DNA from 3 places in the Streptomyces sp. NPDC017940 genome. Region 1 is predicted to be linked to each of the others. Evidence: riboswitches for the same ligand, from Rfam matches in the RefSeq annotation. Region 1 holds a riboswitch; each other region holds the start of a gene.

What was found. A riboswitch is a leader RNA that binds a small molecule or an ion and turns the genes downstream of it on or off. The one in region 1 is predicted to bind thiamine pyrophosphate.
Region 2: linked by a shared signal. The riboswitch ahead of thiO (glycine oxidase ThiO) and the one ahead of ACH4DX_RS32550 (thiamine ABC transporter substrate binding subunit) in region 1 are both predicted to bind thiamine pyrophosphate.
Region 3: linked by a shared signal. The riboswitch ahead of thiC (phosphomethylpyrimidine synthase ThiC) and the one ahead of ACH4DX_RS32550 (thiamine ABC transporter substrate binding subunit) in region 1 are both predicted to bind thiamine pyrophosphate.

What each region holds. Positions count from the first base shown of each region.
Region 1 is NZ_JBIRHJ010000012.1:109,482-114,294, forward strand. It holds gene ACH4DX_RS32545 (ABC transporter permease) at 1-1,609, opposite strand, end outside; gene ACH4DX_RS32550 (thiamine ABC transporter substrate binding subunit) at 1,585-2,673, opposite strand; TPP riboswitch at 2,760-2,865, opposite strand; gene rlmN (23S rRNA (adenine(2503)-C(2))-methyltransferase RlmN) at 2,934-4,040, opposite strand; gene ACH4DX_RS32560 (hypothetical protein) at 4,206-4,337, opposite strand; gene ACH4DX_RS32565 (hypothetical protein) at 4,380-4,556, shown strand.
Region 2 is NZ_JBIRHJ010000001.1:1,064,073-1,068,885, reverse strand. It holds gene ACH4DX_RS04495 (NAD(P)/FAD-dependent oxidoreductase) at 119-1,342, opposite strand; TPP riboswitch at 1,425-1,538, shown strand; partial or broken gene thiO (glycine oxidase ThiO) at 1,662-2,834, shown strand; gene thiS (sulfur carrier protein ThiS) at 3,053-3,274, shown strand; gene ACH4DX_RS04480 (thiazole synthase) at 3,279-4,073, shown strand; gene pknB (Stk1 family PASTA domain-containing Ser/Thr kinase) at 4,172-4,813, shown strand, end outside.
Region 3 is NZ_JBIRHJ010000008.1:451,818-456,630, forward strand. It holds gene ACH4DX_RS28315 (SsgA family sporulation/cell division regulator) at 1-395, shown strand, start outside; gene ACH4DX_RS28320 (YibE/F family protein) at 516-1,919, opposite strand; TPP riboswitch at 1,991-2,145, shown strand; gene thiC (phosphomethylpyrimidine synthase ThiC) at 2,138-3,925, shown strand; gene ACH4DX_RS28330 (hypothetical protein) at 4,178-4,813, opposite strand, start outside.

The DNA.
Region 1 (4,813 bases):
GTGCCACGGCCACCGGCAGCGTCGGGCTGTCGGGCCGCGCGATGAACACCGTCGCGCCGAACTCGCCGAGCGACACCGCGAAGGCGAAGCCCGCCGCGATGAGCAGCGCCCGGCGCACGAGCGGCAGGTCCACCTCCCGCCAGGCCCGCCAGGGCGAGGCGCCGAGCACGGCCGCGGCCTCCCGCAGCCGCCCGTCCACCGCGCGCAGGACGGGCAGCATGGTGCGGACGACGAAGGGCACACCGACCAGGGCCTGTGCCAGCGGGACCAGGATCCAGGAGGACCTGAGGTCGAGGGGCGGCTCGTCCAGGGTGATCAGGAAGCCGAAGCCGACGGTCACCGCGGACACCCCGAGCGGCAGCATCAACAGCGCGTCGAACCCGCGCACGAGCCGCCCCGCGCGCCGGGTGAGCGCCGCCGCCGCGAGCCCGCCGATCACCAGCGCGATGGCGGTGGCGACGACGGCGTACCGCAGGGAGTTCCCGATCGCGTCGACCACCGGGACGAGGAACGCCCCGCCGTCGGCCGACCGCAGCGTCTCGTAGTACAGGAAGCCGTAGCCGTCGGGCCCGTCGAACGACCGCTGCACCAGGACGCCGAGCGGCAGCAGGATGAGCAGGGCGATCGTCAGGAGCACGAAGCCGAGCAGGCTCCACTGCCCGGCGCCGCGCGGCCGCCGCACCGCCGCCGCGGAGTCCACCAGCTTCAGCGCGCTCTCCCGCCTGCGCACCGTCCACGCGTGCACCGCGAGGACCCCGCCGACCGCCGCGAACTGCACGATCGTGAGCACCGCGGCCGTCGGCAGGTCGAGGAGCTGCGCCGTCTGGCGGTAGATCTCGACTTCGAGCGTCGAGTACGCGGGCCCTCCCAGGATCTGTACGACCCCGAACGACGTGAACGTGAACAGGAACACCATCAGGGCCGCCGCCGCCACGGCGGGCGCGAGGGCCGGCAGTGTCACCGACCACCAGGCGCGCGGGCGGGAGGCCCCGAGCATCCGCGCGGCCTCCTCCTGCCGCGGGTCGAGCTGCGACCAGAGCCCGCCGACGGTGCGGACGACGACGGCGTAGTTGAAGAAGACGTGGGCGAGCAGGATCGCCCACACCGTGGTGTCCAGGCGTACGCCCCACAGCTCGTCGAGGAGGCCGCCGCGCCCGACGAGGGCGAGGAAGGCCGTGCCGACGACGACGGTCGGCAGCACGAAAGGCACGGTGACGACCGCCCGCAGCACCTGCTTGCCCCGGAAGTCGAAGCGCGCGAAGACATAGGCGCCGGGGAGCGCGATCAGCAGCGTGAGCCCCGTCGAGGCGAGCGCCTGCCAGGTGGTGAACCACAGGACCTGTTGGATGTCGGACTGCCCGAGCACCTCGCCGATCCGCCCGAACCGCCAGCTGCCGTCCACCTTCAGGCCGCGCGCGACGATCGCGGCGACCGGCACGGCGAAGAACACGGCGAAGAACGCGACGGGCAGCGCCAACAGGGCGAGCCGCGTCGCGCTTCCGCACCGGTCCCGGCGGCGGCCGGGGCCCCCGCGCCCCGACCGGGAGCCCCCGGGCCCGCCGTCCGCACCGGCAGGCGCCTCGGCTACTTCAGAACGAGCGAGGTCCACGACTTGACCCACTGCTCACGGTGGTCGGCGATCCGCTTCGGCGCCATGGTCTGCGGCTCGTCGACCCGCGCACCGAACTTCCGGAACAGTTCGGGCGTCCGCACGCCCTCCCGCACCGGGTTCACGAACATCTGGAGCGGCAGGTCGCCCTGGAACTTCTCGCTGATCATGAAGTCGAGGAGCGCCTTGCCGCCCTTCTCGTTCTTCGCGCCCTTGAGCAGGCCCGCGTACTCGATCTGCCGGAAGCAGGTGCCGGTGGCGACCCCGGTGGGGGCCTCCTCGGGCTGCGGCTTGGCGTAGAGCACCTCGACGGGCGGCGACGAGGCGTACGACACGACGAGCGGCCGGTCGCCCTTGGCCTTCTTGCCTCCGGCCGACCCCGAGAACTCCTCGTTGTAGGCCTGCTCCCAGCCGTCGACGACCTTGACGCCGTTGGCCTTCAGCTTCTTCCAGTAGCCCTGCCAGCCGTCGTCGCCGTACTTCGCGGCGGTGCCGAGCACGAAGCCGAGGCCGGGCGAGGACGTCGAGGCGTTCTCCGTGACGAGGAGGTTCTTGTACCGCGGCTCGATCAGGTCGTCGAAGGACTTCGGCGGCGCGAGCTTCTTGTCGGCGAAGTACTTCTTGTCGTAGTTCACACAGATGTCGCCGGAGTCGACGGGCGTGACGCCCTTCTCGCCCCCGGCGGGCCGGTACCGCGCCGCGACCCGGTCCAGGCCCTTGGCCTCGTACGACTCGAAGACCCCGTGGTCGAGCGCGCGGGAGAGCAGGGTGTTGTCGACACCGAAGAAGACGTCGCCCTGCGGGTTGCCCTTGGACAGGATCGCCTTGTTCACGGCCTGCCCGGCGTCGCCGTCCTCGAGGACGCGGACCTTGTAGCCGGACGTCTTCTCGAAGTCCTTCAGGACGCCCTTGGAGACGGTGAAGGAGTCGTGCGTCACCAGGGTCACGGACGTGGAGTCGGATGTGTCGCCGCCCCCGGAGCCGCACGCGGTGACCGCGACGAGCCCGATGCCCACGGCGATCGCCGTGACCGAGGCCTTCTTGATGGTGCTCACGGAAAACATTCCTCCTGGAGTGACCAGGAAGAGACGCGGCCCTGTCCGGGACGGCAGGGACCGCGGTCCTCTGCGTCCCGGGCAGGGCGCAACAGCTTGAGTGGTGACCGAACTTCCTACCCAGAATGACCTGGGCGAGGTTCAGAGGGTCTGCGGCCGATACCGCACTCTCAGCGCTGTGGCGCTCCCCTGTCGGAATATGAAGATGTCAGTACGCCCGCCAGCGTACCCCCAGGCCGGGGCGGTACCACCTTCCGGCCGCGGCGGTACTACCTCTCGGCCGCCGCGAGCTGCCCGCACGCCCCGTCGATCTCCTGGCCGCGGGTGTCCCGGATGGTGACCGGCACCGCGTGGGCGGCGATGGCCTCGACGAACGCCTTCTCGTCCTCGGGACGGGACGCGGTCCACTTCGAGCCGGGCGTGGGGTTCAGCGGGATCAGGTTGACGTGCACCGGCTTGCCCTTGAGCAGCCGCCCGAGCCGGTCGCCGCGCCAGGCCTGGTCGTTGATGTCACGGATCAGCGCGTACTCGATGGAGAGCCGGCGGCCCGAGCGGTCCGCGTACTCCCATCCGGCGTCCATGACCTCACGCACCTTCCAGCGCGTGTTGACCGGGACGAGGGTGTCGCGCAGCTCGTCGTCGGGGGCGTGCAGCGAGATGGCGAGACGGCACTTGAAGCCCTCGTCCGCGAACCGGTGGATCGCGGGCACCAGGCCGACCGTGGAGACGGTGATGCCGCGCTGGGAGAGGCCCACACCGTCGGGCTCGGGGTCGGTGAGGCGGCGGATCGCGCCCACCACGCGGTTGTAGTTCGCCAGCGGCTCGCCCATGCCCATGAAGACGATGTTCGAGAGCCGGGCGGGGCCGCCGGGGATCTCGCCGTCCCTGAGGGCCCGCATGCCGTCGACGATCTGGTGCACGATCTCGGCGGTCGACAGGTTCCGGTCCAGGCCCGCCTGGCCCGTGGCGCAGAACGGGCAGTTCATGCCGCAGCCCGCCTGGGAGCTGATGCACATCGTGACCCGGTCCGGGTACCGCATGAGGACCGACTCCACCAGCGTGCCGTCGAACAGCCGCCACAGGGTCTTACGGGTCGTGTCGTCGTCGCAGCTGATGTGCCGCACGACCGACATCAGCTCCGGAAGCAGCGCCTCCTGGAGCTTGCCCCGGGCACCGGCGGGAATGTCCGTCCACTGCTCGGGCTCGTGCGCGTACCGCGCGAAGTAGTGCTGCGACAGCTGCTTGGCGCGAAACGGCTTCTCCCCGACGGCGGCGACGGCTTCCTTCCGCTCGGCGGGCGAGAGGTCGGCGAGGTGCCGCGGCGGCTTCTTGGCTCCGCGGGGGGCGACGAAAGTGAGTTCTCCGGGCTTAGGCATAACCCACCCAGTGTCGCAGATCAACTCGGGGAGCCCAGGCCGGAGCGGGATGGGGGTCACCTGTGGTGCCGACTGTCGGCGTTGGTCGGCCTCGAACGGCGCAGGGACGGCCCAGGACTCAGCCAGCCCAGACCGGCTGTGTGCGGGCAACGCCGCCACCGCCCGTCACGTCATCTGCACGGGAGCAACGGGGAGCTGCTCCTTGTAGGGCCACGTAAAGGTGCGGCCGGGTTCGAGGTGGGCGTCTCCCCAGTGGATGGCATGGATGCCGTTCTCGACGTCGGCCGTGAAGAACACACAGACCAGCTTGGTGGAGGCTCCCAGCTCCTCGAAGGCCTCATGCAGTCCCAGGTACTCCTCGGTCGCAAAGTCCTCGTCGACATCGAACAGGCCTTCCGGGTGCTGCGGCCCGTGTGCCCGAAGCAGCCGGTGCCGGGTGGGCGACGCATTGGCGGGCAGTCGGGCCGGTCCAACGGCCTCGGCCTGTCCGCGTACCGGAACGGGAAGAGTGCGTGATCGTTGATCACCGCATACTCATATCCGCGCACGTCTCGCACGGCTTCCTCCAGCCCCCGAACCGTCTCCGCCAGGTTCTCGCGCACCAGCCCCGCAAGGGCGACACCGTACGGACTCCGCTTCTTCAGTCCCGCAGCGAGATGCGCGGCATGAGCCTTCCCGTGCGCCTTGGCCAGCTGCTCAGGGACCGCAACGGCAAGCGCGCCGGCGTGCCGCCCGAACCGCTCGACCGCCCAGGCCGACGGCCCTGCCGGATA
Region 2 (4,813 bases), on a different contig from region 1:
TGCCCCCCGGGGGTGCCGGGGGCCTTGAGGTGGCCGGAAGTGATGCCTGTGCCCGCCCGTTCCACCCTCCGGGCGGATCAGCCGCCCACAGGGGGGAAGTCCCGTGCCTCTGGGAACGTCAGGCTGCGGCCTTCTTCAGGGGGATCGACGGATCCGCCGTCAGGGCCGGGTCCAGGGGAGTCGCTGCTTCGATCAGTTTGCGGGCCTGGGCGAGGTCCCGGGGGCGGCCCACCGCGAGGAGGGCGGTCAGGGCGCCGTCGCGGAGCCAGCAGACCGTCCAGGCCGGGGTCGTGGGGTCGCCGCGCCAGATCAGCTCGTCGCCGGGGGCGTGGTGGCCCGCGTACTGCACGAAGCGGCCGAACTGCTCGGACCAGAAGTACGGCACCGGGTCGTACACCGCCGGGGTCTCCCCGATGATGCGGGAGGCGACCGTGCGCGGGCCCTGGACGGCGTTGTCCCAGTGGTGCACGAGCAGCCGTTCCCCGTACCGGCCCGAGGGGAAGGACGCGCAGTCGCCGACCGCGTACACGTCCGGCGCCGAGGTGCGCAGCCGGTCGTCGGCGAGTACCTCGTGGTGGGCGCCGAGCGCGATGCCGGAGCCCGCGAGCCACGCCGTGGCGGGCCGCGCGCCGATGCCGACGACGACCGCGTCGGCCGACAGCCGGGTGCCGTCGTCGAGGAACACCGCGCCCGGCTCGACGCGCCGCACGCGCGCGCGGGTGCGCAGGTCGACGCCCGCGTCCGCGTACCAGGCCGTCATCGGGGCGGCGACCTCGGCGGGCAGGGCGCCCGCGAGCGGACGGTCGGCGGCCTCCACCACGGTCACGGCGCAGCCCGCCTCGCGCGCCGCGGTGGCGAACTCGGCGCCGATCCAGCCCGCGCCGACGACCACGACGTCGTGCCGTCCCGCCAGGACCGGGCGCAGCCGCTCGGCGTCGTCGAGGGTGCGCAGCACGTGCACGCCGGGTACGCCCTCGGAGCCGGGCAGCAGGATCGGTTCCGCCCCGGTCGCGAGGACCAGGCTGTCGTACGGGACCGGGCCCGCCCCGGTGTCCAGTTCGTGGTCGGCGGGGCGCACGCCGGTGACGTGCACGCCGAGCCGCACCTCGATGCCGAGCGCCTCGAAGTCGATGTCGAAGGCGGCGCCGTCCGCCGTGCCGAGCAGCACCGCCTTGGACAGCGGCGGCCGGTCGTACGGCGGATGGGGCTCCGCGCCGAGCACGGTGACCGCGCCCCTGAAGCCCTGCTCGCGCAGCGCCACCGCGGACTGCACCCCGGCCATGCCCGCGCCGACGATCACGACGCGGCGCCCCGCCTCCACCCGCTTCTGCTGCTCGCTCACCCGATCAACTGTAGGGCGGCGTGTCCGCGGCCGGGTACGACGGGCTTAACCCGCCCCCGGGCGACGGGCTAGGGTGGCGGTGCAGAGCACTCGCGGGAGCCCGGACGCACCGGGCTGAGAGGGAGGCTGGGACGGCCTCCGACCGTACGAACCTGATCCGGGTCATGCCGGCGAAGGGAGGGGCTGGACGCCCATGCGTTCCCATCCGAACAGTCCACTGGACCCGACCTCGACACCACTCACGCCGTCCGCGACGTCCGTGTCCGCGGCATCCGTGCCCGCGGCATCCGTGCCCGCGGCATCCGTGCCCGCGGCATCCGTGCCCGCGGCATCCGTCTCCGCGGCGTCGTCCGAAGAGGCACCGCCCCGTGACGTCCTCGTCGTCGGGGGCGGCGTCATCGGGCTCGTCACCGCCTGGCGGGCGGCCCAGCGCGGGCTGTCCGTCACCGTGGTCGACCCCGAGCCGGGCGGCGGCGCGGCGCAGGTCGCGGCGGGCATGCTGGCCGCCGTCACCGAGCTGCACTACGGGGAGCAGACGCTGCTCGGCCTGAACGTGGCCTCCGCGCGCCGCTACCCGGACTTCGCGGCCGAGCTGGCCGAGGCGGCCGGGCAGGACGTCGGCTACCGCGCGTGCGGCACACTCGCCGTCGCCCTCGACTCCGACGACCGCGCCCACCTGCGGGAGCTGCACGCCTTCCAGAAGCAGTCGGGCCTGACACCGGAGTGGCTGAACGGCCGCGAGTGCCGCCGCCTGGAGCCGATGCTCGCTCCGGGGGTGCGCGGCGGGCTGCGCGTCGACGGCGATCACCAGGTCGACCCGCGCAAGCTCGCGACGGCCCTCGTCGCGGCCTGCGAGCGGGCCGGAGTGACCTTCACGCGCGCGTGGGCGCGGGAGCTCTCGGTGGTACGGGACCGGGCCACCGGGGTCGTCCTCGGTGACGGCACCGCGCTCGGCGCAGGCCAGACGGTCCTCGCCGCGGGCAGCCTCAGCGGGCGGCTCGCCGGGGTCCCCGCCGACGTCCTGCCGCCAGTACGCCCGGTCAAGGGGCAGGTGCTGCGGCTCACGGTGCCGGAGCGGTACGCGCCGTTCCTCAGCCGCACCGTGCGGGCGGTCGTGCGCGGCAGCCACGTCTACCTCGTACCGAGGGCCGACGGCGAACTCGTGGTCGGCGCGACGAGTGAGGAGCTCGGCTGGGACACGACGGTCACCGCGGGGGGCGTGTACGAGTTGCTGCGCGACGCGCACGAACTCGTACCCGGCATCACCGAGCTGCCGCTCACCGAGACGCGCGCGGGGCTGCGGCCCGGGTCCCCCGACAACGCGCCGCTGCTCGGCCCCACCGCGCTGGCAGGGCTGCACCTGGCCACCGGCCACTACCGCAACGGCGTCCTCCTGACGCCGGTCACCGGGGACGTCATGGCGCACGCCCTGACGACGGGCGAACTGCCCGAGGAGGCGCGGGCGTTCACTCCGCGCAGGTTCACGGCGGCGCACACGCGGGGCGCGCAGGACGCCGCGGGCGCGCCAGTGCCACCTGGCGCCCCAGGCACGTCGCCGGAGGCACCGAAGCCGCCGAAACCGCCGGGGTCACCGAAGCCGCCGGAGTCACCGGACGCACCGGACGCACCGGACGCACCGGACGCACCGGAAGCACCGGAAGCCTCCCCCTCCGCACCCCACACCCCCACGAACCTCACGGAGCTGTCCGCATGACCACGCCGTTCGCCGTATGTGCCGTATCCGTCAACGGAGACGTACGAGACGTGGCCGCGGGGACCACGCTCGACGCCGTCGTCGCCGAGCTGACCGCCGCGCCGTCCGGCGTCGCCGCCGCGCTCAACGAAACCGTGGTCCCGCGCGCGCAGTGGGCCCGCACCGTGCTCGGCGACGGCGACCGCGTCGAGATCCTCACCGCCGTCCAGGGAGGCTGACCGCATGGCGGACGACCCCTTCGTCATCGGCGACCTCACGCTGTCGTCGCGGCTCATCATGGGCACGGGCGGCGCACCGAGCCTGGACGTCCTCGACCGGTCCCTCGCCGCATCCGGTACGGAGCTGACCACCGTCGCGATGCGGCGGCTCGACCCCGGGGTGCAGGGGTCCGTCCTGTCGGTCCTGGACCGGCTCGGCATCCGGGTGCTGCCGAACACGGCGGGCTGCTACACCGCGGGCGAGGCGGTGCTCACGGCGCGGCTCGCCCGGGAGGCCCTCGGCACCGACCTGGTGAAGCTGGAGGTCATCGCGGACGAGCGCACGCTGCTGCCCGATCCGGTGGAGCTCCTCGACGCGGCGGAGACGCTCGTCGACGACGGTTTCACGGTCCTCCCGTACACCAACGACGACCCCGTGCTCGCCAGGAAGCTGGAGGACGTGGGCTGCGCGGCCGTGATGCCGCTCGGCTCCCCCATCGGCTCCGGGCTCGGCATCCGCAACCCGCACAACTTCCAGCTGATCGTCGAGCGGGCCCGGGTCCCGGTGATCCTGGACGCCGGGGCGGGCACCGCGTCGGACGCGGCCCTCGCCATGGAGCTCGGCTGCGCCGGGGTGATGCTCGCGTCGGCCGTGACGCGGGCGCAGGAGCCGGTACTGATGGCGGAGGCGATGCGGCACGGGGTCCTCGCGGGGCGCCTCGCGTACCTGGCGGGCCGCATACCGCGGCGGCACTTCGCCGAGGCGTCGTCCCCCGCCGAGGGCCGGGCGGCCCTGGACCCGGAGCGCCCGGCGTTCTGAACCCGGCGCGGGCCGCGACGGTCACAGGTGTGCCGCAGTGTCGCCGCCCCGGTGCCCACGCCCCGCACCCCCGGCGCGGCGCCTCGTAGACTCCCTCCGTGGACACGACCCTCAAGGACCCCCTCGTCGGGCAGGTGCTCGACGGCCGCTACCGCGTCGACGGACGGATCGCGGTCGGCGGTATGGCCACGGTCTACCGGGCCGTGGACACCCGCCTCGACCGTGTGCTCGCCCTGAAGGTGATGCACCCGACGCTGGCGGCCGACGCCTCCTTCGTCGACCGTTTCATCCGCGAGGCCAAGTCGGTGGCCCGGCTCGCGCACCCGAACGTGGTCGGCGTCTTCGACCAGGGCACCGACGGCCCGTACGTGTACCTCGCCATGGAGTACGTGGCGGGCTGCACGCTGCGGGACGTCCTGCGCGAGCGCGGCGCCCTGCGCCCCCGCGCCGCCCTGGACATCCTGGAGCCGGTGCTCGCCGCGCTCGGCGCCGCGCACCGCGCCGGATTCGTGCACCGCGACATGAAGCCCGAGAACGTCCTCATAGGGGACGACGGCCGCGTCAAGGTCGCCGACTTCGGGCTCGTACGGGCCGTGGACTCGGTCACCAACACCACCGGCACGGTCCTCGGCACGGTCTCCTACCTCGCCCCCGAGCAGATCGAGCACGGCACGGCGGACACCCGTGTGGACGTGTACGCCTCCGGGGTCGTGCTGTACGAGATGCTGACCGGCGCCAAG
Region 3 (4,813 bases), on a different contig from region 1:
TTGTGTCGGAGGAGCTGTCGTTCCGTATCCCGGTGGAGCTGCGCTACGAGACGTGCGATCCCTATGCCGTGCGGCTGACCTTCCACCTCCCCGGAGACGTCCCGGTGACCTGGGCGTTCGGGCGGGAGTTGCTGGCGGACGGGGTGGGCAGGGCGTGCGGGGACGGGGATGTGCGCATCTCGCCGACGGGCCCCGACCCGTTGGACGAGGCGTTGATCCGGCTGCAAGTGGGGCATGACCAGGCCCTGTTCAAGGTGGGCATTCCGCCGTTGCTCGCCTTTCTCGACCGGACGGACAAGCTGGTGCCGCTGGGGCAGGAGCGGTCGCTGGTCGACTTCGAGACGCATCTCGACGAGGCCCTGGACCGGATCCTCGCGGAGCAGAGCGCTGGCTGACTCGGCGTCCTCAACGAACCCTGGCAGGTGGCGGACCAGGGCATTTCATGGCACTTGGGCCGTGCCGGGGTCGACGCCGGTGCTGGAGCAGGGGCCGGGGCCGGGACTGGGACCAAGGGCTCACGTCTTGCGGCGGCGGCCCTTGCCTGCCAAGGAGGGGCGACGAGGTGCCGGGCGGCCCGGGGAGGCGGGGGGCGTGGTTCCGGGCGGGGTCGGCGACGGGGGCGTGGGGGCGGACAACGAGGGGGTGGTGGGGCCGGGGCGGTCGGCGGAGACGACCAGGGCCGCGAGCGCGGTGGTGACGGGAACGGAGGCGACGAGACCGATGGACCCGATGAGGGTGCGGACGATCTCCTCGGCCACGAGTTCGCTGTTGGCGACGGTGCCGACACTGCTCTGGGCGATGGAGAACAGCAGCAGGAGGGGCAGCGCGGCGCCCGCGTAGGCGAGGACGAGGGTGTTCACGACGGAGGCGATGTGGTCGCGGCCGATGCGGATGCCCGCGCGGTACAGACCGCGGCGGCCCATCGTCGGGTTGGCCTGATGGAGCTCCCAGACCGCGGAGGTCTGGGTGACGGTGACGTCATCGAGCACGCCCAGGGAGCCGATGATGACACCGGCGAGCAGCAGGCCGCTCATGTCGATGTCGGGGTACAGGCCGTGGATCAGGCCGGTGTTGTCGTCCGTGTTGCCGGTGAGGGAGGCCCAGCCGATGAACAGGGAGCCGAGCAGGCCGATGAGCAGGAGGGAGACCAGGGTGCCGAGCACCGCGACGGATGTGCGCGCGGTCAGGCCGTGGCACATGTAGAGCGCGCACAGCATGATGGCGCTCGCCCCGACCACGGCGACGACGAGCGGGTTCGAGCCCTGGAGGATCGCCGGGAGGATGAAGAAGGTCAGGACCAGGAAGCTCACCGCGAGGGCGACCAGGGCCATGACACCCCGCAAGCGGCCCACGGCGACGACCGCGAGGGCGAAGATGCCGGCGAGCAGGGCCATGGGGACCTTGCGGTTCACATCGGTGACCGAGTATTGCAGGTCCTTGGGGGCCTTGGGCTCGTAGGCGACCACCAGGTCCTGGCCCTTGCGCAGTTGCCGGGGGGCGTCGGGCTGGACGATCTCCGTGAAGGTGCGGCCCTTGTCGGGTCCGCTGGTGACCTTGATCGTGGCGCGGCCGCAGGTGCCCTGGGTGCGGGCCTCGGCGGACTGCCCCTCGGCGGTGGAGGTGTCGCCGCCCGGCGGGGTCTGCGAAGGGTTGAGGTCCTTGCAGGGGAGCTTGTCCAGCTTGGTCACGGTGGCCGACTGGGTCTGCCGGTCGAAGCCGACGCCGGTGCGTTCGTGGGCGGGCGCGCCGCCCGGCCACAGCACCACCAGGCCGACGAGGACCGCTGCGGCGAAGGGGATGAGGACGGCGGCGATGACCTTGCGCAGGTGCTGGGACACGGGGGCTGCGGGGCCATGACTGTGGCTGTGGCCGTGCGGCTCCGGGGTGGGGGGCCCGGTGGGCGTAGGTGTCGTCGTCACGGCCCGATCATCGCAAGAACGGTGGGGGCCCTCTGTTCACCGCGCCCGATGGGACGCTAGCGTGGAGGCACCTTTGCAATCGCGGGAGCTCGGAGCACCGGGCTGAGAGGGCGCTGACCTCCGTACGAACGGGCAGATACCGGTTCGGACCGTACGGAAACGGCTGCGTCGACCGCCGAACCTGTTACCGGGTAATGCCGGCGTAGGGAGTAGGTCTCATGACCACATCGGACGCACGCACGCCTGCCTCCAGCACCGAGGGTGCCGGGGGCGGGAAGTCCAACGGCTGGCACAAGGCGTATGTGGCGGGCCCGGAGGGCTCGCGCACGGATCTGCGGGTGCCGGTCCGCCAGGTGCACCTCACCAACGGCAAGGCCGTGACGCTGTACGACACCTCGGGGCCGTACACCGACCCCGATATCGACACCGACGTCCGCCGGGGCCTCGCACCGCTCCGGGAGAACTGGATCATCGCCCGCGGTGACACGGAGGAGTACGCGGGCCGTCCGGTCCGCCCCGAGGACGACGGCATCAAGCACACCTCGCCCCGCGGAGGCCTGAAGAACCTCGACGCGGTGTTCCCCGGCCGCCCGCGCCAGCCGCGCCGGAGTCGCGACGGGCAGGCCGTGACGCAGCTCGCGTACGCGCGGCGGGGGGAGATCACGCCCGAGATGGAGTACGTGGCCATCCGGGAGAGCATGGCGCCCGAGGTGGTGCGGGACGAGATCGCCGCGGGCCGGGCGGTGCTTCCCGCGAACGTGAACCACCCGGAGATCGAGCCGATGATCATCGGCAAGAAGTTCCTGGTGAAGGTCAACGCCAACATCGGCAACTCCGCGGTCACGTCCTCCATCGAGGAGGAGGTGGACAAGATGACGTGGGCCACGCAGTGGGGTGCCGACACGGTCATGGACCTGTCCACCGGCCGGAACATCCACACGACCCGCGAGTGGGTCCTGCGCAACTCCCCCGTGCCGATCGGCACGGTGCCGCTGTACCAGGCCTTGGAGAAGGTCGACGGCCGGGCCGAGGAGCTCAGCTGGGAGATCTACAAGGACACGGTCATCGAGCAGGCCGAGCAGGGCGTGGACTATATGACGGTGCACGCGGGCGTGCGCCTTCCGTTCGTGCCGCTCACCGCGAACCGCAAGACCGGTATCGTCTCGCGCGGTGGTTCGATCATGGCGGCCTGGTGCCTGGCGCACCACAAGGAGAGCTTCCTCTACGAGCACTTCGAGGAGCTGTGCGAGATCCTCGCCGCGTACGACGTGACGTACTCGCTCGGCGACGGACTCCGGCCCGGGTCGATCGCGGACGCCAACGACGAGGCGCAGTTCGCGGAGTTGCGCACGCTCGGGGAACTCAACCGGATCGCCAAGCGTCATCACGTACAGACGATGATCGAGGGCCCCGGTCACGTCCCGATGCACAAGATCAAGGAGAACATCGACCTCCAGCAGGAGATCTGCGAGGAGGCGCCGTTCTACACGCTGGGCCCGCTGACCACGGACATCGCTCCCGCCTACGACCACATCACCTCCGGCATCGGCGCCGCGATGATCGGCTGGTGGGGCACGGCGATGCTCTGCTACGTCACGCCGAAGGAGCACCTCGGCCTGCCCAACCGCGACGACGTGAAGACCGGCGTCATCACGTACAAGATCGCGGCGCATGCGGCGGACCTCGCCAAGGGGCACCCGGGGGCGCAGGACTGGGACGACGCGCTCTCGGACGCCCGCTTCGAGTTCCGGTGGGAGGACCAGTTCAACCTTGCCCTCGACCCGGTCACGGCACGGGAGTTCCACGACGAGACGCTGCCCGCCGAGCCGGCGAAGACGGCGCACTTCTGCTCGATGTGCGGGCCGAAGTTCTGCTCGATGAAGATCTCGCAGGACATCCGGCGTGAGCACGGCACCACGCAGACGGAGATCGAGGAGGGCATGCAGCAGAAGTCCGAGGAGTTCGCGGCGGCGGGGAACCGGGTCTATCTGCCGTTGGCCGACTGAGCCCACAGCACGATTACCCCCACAGCACGGTTACCCCCACAGCACGGTTACCCCCACAGCACGGGTACCCCCGCGGCGCGGGGCTGGGCAGACTGGCCGCATGACTGCCAGTTCCCTGCGCAAGGGTGCCAATCTTCCCGTCGCCTCTCCCGCGGTACGTGCCGAGCTCGCCTGGTCCGACGGACAGGCGTCCGGTCGGTCCGGCGGCCGGACGAACCTGCTCGTCCGGCGGCCGGACGAACCTGCTCCCGGTCAGTCCGGCCGGTGCTCGGGACCGCCGTAGTCCGGGCTCGAGAAGTCCGGACTGGTGTAGCTCGGACGCGTTCCGGTGGTCGAGCCGCCGTCCGGGCTGCTGAAGCCCGGCCTGTGGTAGCCCAGTTGCGGCATGCGCCCGGCAGGTCCCGCGGACGGCGTGCGGGGCGTGGGCGCCGCCGTGGCGTCCGGGTCCGCGAGCGCCTCGCGCAGGAAGGGCAGGATGCCCCGCTCGAGAAGCGCCCGGCACCAGGCTTCCCTGGCCCGCTCCACCGCCTCGTCCCGCTCATGGTGCGAGCCTGCCTGAAGAGAGGTGGAGCCGTTGCGCAGGGCGGTGAGGAGCAGACCGACCGCGGCGACCAGGATGGCGCCCGCCGTGAGCGCGCCGAACAGCCACCCGGCGGTGAGCAGGGTGTCCGCGAAGGCGGGCTCGGGGTCGAGCATCTTCAGGATGTAGCCGACGAGCAGGAAGATCGCGGCGGCCGCCCCGGCGAGGACGGGCGCGAGCACCGCGACCACGGCGACCAGACCGGCGCCCGCGGTTTCGGTGACCTCGCCCATGGTGGTGGCGAGGCCTATACCGCCGGAGCCGGACTCGGGCGAGTCGGATCCGGATCCGCTCCTTTCACGCATCGT